One region of the Brevibacillus sp. JB24b genome, then DNA from elsewhere that is predicted to be linked to it. Evidence: a T-box and tRNA genes for the amino acid it is inferred to sense, from the RefSeq annotation. Region 1 holds a T-box; the other holds one or more tRNA genes.
The links. The T-box of region 1 lies ahead of trpS (tryptophan--tRNA ligase). A T-box ahead of a tRNA ligase gene usually reads a tRNA of that ligase, here a tRNA-Trp.
Positions count from the first base shown of each region.

Region 2: it encodes a tRNA-Trp, which carries the amino acid that the T-box ahead of trpS (tryptophan--tRNA ligase) is inferred to sense. The anticodon was not compared.

Region 1 is NZ_JBNVQV010000001.1:1,907,544-1,909,715, reverse strand. Features, by position in the region: gene trpS (tryptophan--tRNA ligase) at 1-970, opposite strand, end outside; T-box leader at 1,166-1,443, opposite strand; gene ACQV1I_RS09330 (MgtC/SapB family protein) at 1,508-2,172, opposite strand, start outside.
Region 2 is NZ_JBNVQV010000001.1:755,715-757,886, forward strand. Features, by position in the region: rRNA gene ACQV1I_RS03925 (23S ribosomal RNA) at 1-86, shown strand, start outside; tRNA gene ACQV1I_RS03930 (tRNA-Asn) at 144-218, shown strand; tRNA gene ACQV1I_RS03935 (tRNA-Ser) at 222-314, shown strand; tRNA gene ACQV1I_RS03940 (tRNA-Glu) at 323-399, shown strand; tRNA gene ACQV1I_RS03945 (tRNA-Val) at 411-486, shown strand; tRNA gene ACQV1I_RS03950 (tRNA-Met) at 505-581, shown strand; tRNA gene ACQV1I_RS03955 (tRNA-Asp) at 588-664, shown strand; tRNA gene ACQV1I_RS03960 (tRNA-Phe) at 695-767, shown strand; tRNA gene ACQV1I_RS03965 (tRNA-Trp) at 780-853, shown strand; tRNA gene ACQV1I_RS03970 (tRNA-His) at 870-942, shown strand; tRNA gene ACQV1I_RS03975 (tRNA-Gly) at 953-1,028, shown strand; tRNA gene ACQV1I_RS03980 (tRNA-Cys) at 1,034-1,107, shown strand; tRNA gene ACQV1I_RS03985 (tRNA-Leu) at 1,222-1,304, shown strand; gene ACQV1I_RS03990 (purine/pyrimidine permease) at 1,446-2,172, shown strand, end outside.

The DNA.
Region 1 (2,172 bases):
TTCGTACCTCTTGAAGAACCTTTTGGGCAGATAACCGAGCTTTCTGTGCACCCTGTTGAAGGGTATCAAGTATTTGTTCTTCTGTGAGTTGCTGTTTCCGAGTACGGAAAGGTTCTACAATTTGTTCGATTTCTTCAGCTAGTCGCTTTTTGCAAGCTACACATCCAATTGATGCCGTTGAACATTGTTCTCTAAGTTGCTGTTGACCTTGCTCATCCGTAAAGTACGTATGCAGATGGTAGACATTACAACCTTGTACACTTGGGTGACCTGGTTGTTGAAGATAGAGACGAGTTGGATCAGAATATGCCTTCTTTACTTTCTGGTCAATCTGACTTTTGTCATCCTGTAAACTAATATACGTATCGATTCCGTCTGACTTACTCATTTTCCCCTGTCCATGTAACGCTGGAATACGAACTGCATTCTCTGCCAACGGTTGTGGGTATGCAAAAATCTCACCATACATATGATTGAAACGGCGAACGATTTGCCGTGCCATCTCCAAATGCACCAATTGATCTTCACCAACAGGTACTACTTCACCTTTATGCAACAGGATATCTGCTGTCATCAGTACAGGGTATCCAACCAAACCATAATTTACATTATCAGGATGTTTCTTTGCTTTCTCTTTAAATGTTGGACACCGCATCAACTCACCTAATGGCATTACCATACCTAGATACAAGGATAATTCTGCAACCTCGGCTGACAGGGCAGATTGTGTGTAAAACGTGCAGTGCTCTGGATTCAGGCCCGATGCCAGATAGCTGGCAGCAGCCTCTAAAGCATTTGTAGACATATGCTCTCGGCTAGGATGTGTGGTCAATGTATGCAAATCTGCAATAAAAAAATTAGCATCGTATGTGTTAACAACCTTATCAATGCCTTTCATCGCACCATAATAGTTACCCAAATGTAATTCACCTGTAGAACGAATACCTGATACTAGTTTTTGCTTGTTCATATATAATCAGCCTCTTTCGTTTTGAGAGCGGAGATCGTTGGATACACCAGGCATTGATCCCCCTCTTTTTATTTGTAGCATTCAGTTGATAAAGCCACCACCAACCATCTTCCATTCTCATCACGCTCCTTGTCCTGATTACATCCTATTTTGTTTACAGAAATACAAAAAGGGCTCCTCATCCTTATCTTTAAAAATAAGGACGAGAAACCCGTGGTGCCACCTTAATTCGCCGTTTTAACAGCGCGCTCTATTGTATCGGAACAAACGCGCACTTCTACATGCCATTGTTCGAATACCTGTCCCTTGTATCGGTGAGACACTCCGCCAGAGCCTACCTGTGTGTTTAACCCTACACACTATCGGTCTGGACGCTCAAAAGTCCATTCTGCAAGCTTCCTGCACTGATTTTCACCAACCATCAGCTCTCTTTAGCAATCTGCATGCATACTCCTCTTCGTCATTGCGCGTGTTTATAATTTATGGTTCATTTATAAAATGCCTGTAAACTTATCAATCAGTATACGTAATCCATCACTAGCTGTCAATCTCTACACGTGCCACCCCATTTAAATTATGTACCATCTCATAGATGTCAGTAATGTAGATATGATCATACACAACCAGTCGTAGATCCATCTGTACCCTTTGCTTATCAACATCCTTTAACCAGACATTCTTAATCTTCATATCTTCTTCTTTGAATTTCTGGATAATCGCTGTCATATGTGAGTGCTCATCTAAGAACAGACGAATTTTTAACTCTTTTCCTTGTAATTTTCGAACTCCAATCATATTTACTAAATATGGGAGCAACTGCACAGAAAACAAAATCATCGCAGCTCCTAATGCTGCTTCATAATAAAAGCCTGACCCGACCGCAATTCCAATACCTGCACTAGACCAAATAATTGCTGCTGTGGTAAGGCCAGAAATAACATCATTATTTCGGCGCAAAATAACCCCTGCACCCAAAAAACCGATTCCACTAACGATCTGCGCAGCCAAACGCATAGGGTCTGTCCGATTATTAATAGACGTTTCCGCATAAAATTGAGCAGATTCGATCGAAACAATCGTCAGTAAGCAGCTACTAACCGATATGATTACGCTGGTTTTTAATCCCAGTGGTTTTTGTTTTAATTCACGCTCAATTCCAATTACGATTCCAAGGAAAGCAGAAAGCATCAACTTTGCTAAAA
Region 2 (2,172 bases), 1.2 Mb from region 1:
CATAGACGATGAGGTTGATAGGTTCGGTGTGGAAGTGCAGTAATGCATGGAGCTGACGAATACTAATCGGTCGAGGACTTATCCACATTGCCTTTATGCTGACTTCATTATCTAGTTTTGAAAGAACAACTCTTTCATACTGTTCCTCAGTAGCTCAATGGTGGAGCAACCGGCTGTTAACCGGTAGGCTGGCGGTTCGAGTCCGTCCTGAGGAGCCATATGGATGGATGTCCGAGCGGCCGAAGGAGCACGATTGGAAATCGTGTAGGCGGGGTCAACTCGTCTCGTGGGTTCAAATCCCACTCCATCCGCCATAATTTAAGGCCCGTTGGTGAAGCGGTTTAACACAGCAGCCTTTCACGCTGTCATACAGGGGTTCGAATCCCCTACGGGTCACCATTCATTTATCTGGAGGATTAGCTCAGCTGGGAGAGCATCTGCCTTACAAGCAGAGGGTCGGCGGTTCGATCCCGTCATCCTCCACCATTTTTATTTTCATATTGTCGCGGGGTGGAGCAGCTCGGTAGCTCGTCGGGCTCATAACCCGAAGGTCGCAGGTTCAAATCCTGTCCCCGCAACCAAAGTATGGAGCTGTGGTGAAGTTGGAGTTCACGCCGGTCTGTCACACCGGAGGTCGCGGGTTCGAGTCCCGTCAGCTCCGCCATTTCTTATTCAGGATATGGCAAGTATGTTTGGCTCGGTAGCTCAGTCGGTAGAGCAGAGGACTGAAAATCCTCGTGTCGGCGGTTCGATTCCGTCCCGAGCCACCTTTATTATGTAGGGGCATAGTTTAATGGTAGAACAAAAGTCTCCAAAACTTTTGGCGTGGGTTCGATTCCTACTGCCCCTGCCATTATAATTTTAGTATGGCGGTCGTGGCGAAGTGGTTAACGCATCGGATTGTGGCTCCGACACTCGTGGGTTCGATTCCCATCGATCGCCCTTTTTTTATGCGGACGTAGCTCAATTGGTAGAGCGTCGCCTTGCCAAGGCGAAGGTCGCGGGTTCGAGACCCGTCGTCCGCTCCATATATGGAGGTATAGCCAAGTGGTAAGGCACGGGTCTGCAAAACCCTCATCCCCGGTTCAAATCCGGGTACCTCCTCCATTTCAAACTATTAGGTATTTTTTTATAAATATTAACAATCTATGTTTAATTTTATAGAAAAGTATGATAGAATTATAAATTAGGAAATTGAAATGGTTATTTTTAATAAAACATGCCGGTATGGCGGAATTGGCAGACGCGCGCGACTCAAAATCGTGAGGGAAACCGTGGGGGTTCAAGTCCCTCTACCGGCACCATACGTAAGGAAATGCTTTCTTCTTTTTTGAAGAAAGCATTTTTGTTTTTATTACTATATTTCTAGTTGCAACATAAGCTATTTTGATTCAAACAATAAACACAGAGTCATTCGATAGGAAGATGGTAAGGGGGAAGACGGTGTGAAGTACGGTTTAAATAGTACACCACCTTGGAAGGTAACAATACCAGCAGCTGTGCAGTGGTTTATTGTAACTCTGTCGTGTAGCATTGCAGTACCTATTGTGATTGGTGAAGTTTATGGTTTAAGTGAGGTTCAAACAGCTTTATTTATTCAACAGACTTTGTTTTATATTGGATTAGCCTCTCTTATTCAGGCTTGGATTGGGCATAGATATCCTATGATGGAGGCGCCTGCAGGGTTATGGTGGAGTATTTTTCTTATGCTGGCTCAAATAGGTGCCACGATGGGATTAGCTCCAATGGAAATCGGACAATCCTTTCAAGTAGGAATGGTCATCTCTGGTTTGATCTTTTTAATTTTAGGTCTCACACGTTCTATAAGTAAATTGCAAAAACTGTTTACCCCTGCTGTAACAGGTACCTATATGATTTTACTAGCAATATCACTAGCTAGTAATTTTATTAAAGGGATGCTAGGGGTAGGTTATCATGGTGCAACTACCGTACTTCCTAACATCGCTTTAACCTCTATTGTTATTATTATGATTGTGTTACTATGTCAAAAAATAAAAGCTGTTGCTAGCTTTGCAGTATTAATCGGGATGTTGGCAGGCTGGGGAACATATGCTTTAATGGGGTGGACAGATCCTATTAGAGAATCATCGGCTTTGATAACTGTACCACGTTTATTTTTTTGGGGACCTTTTCATTGGGATTTAGGAATTG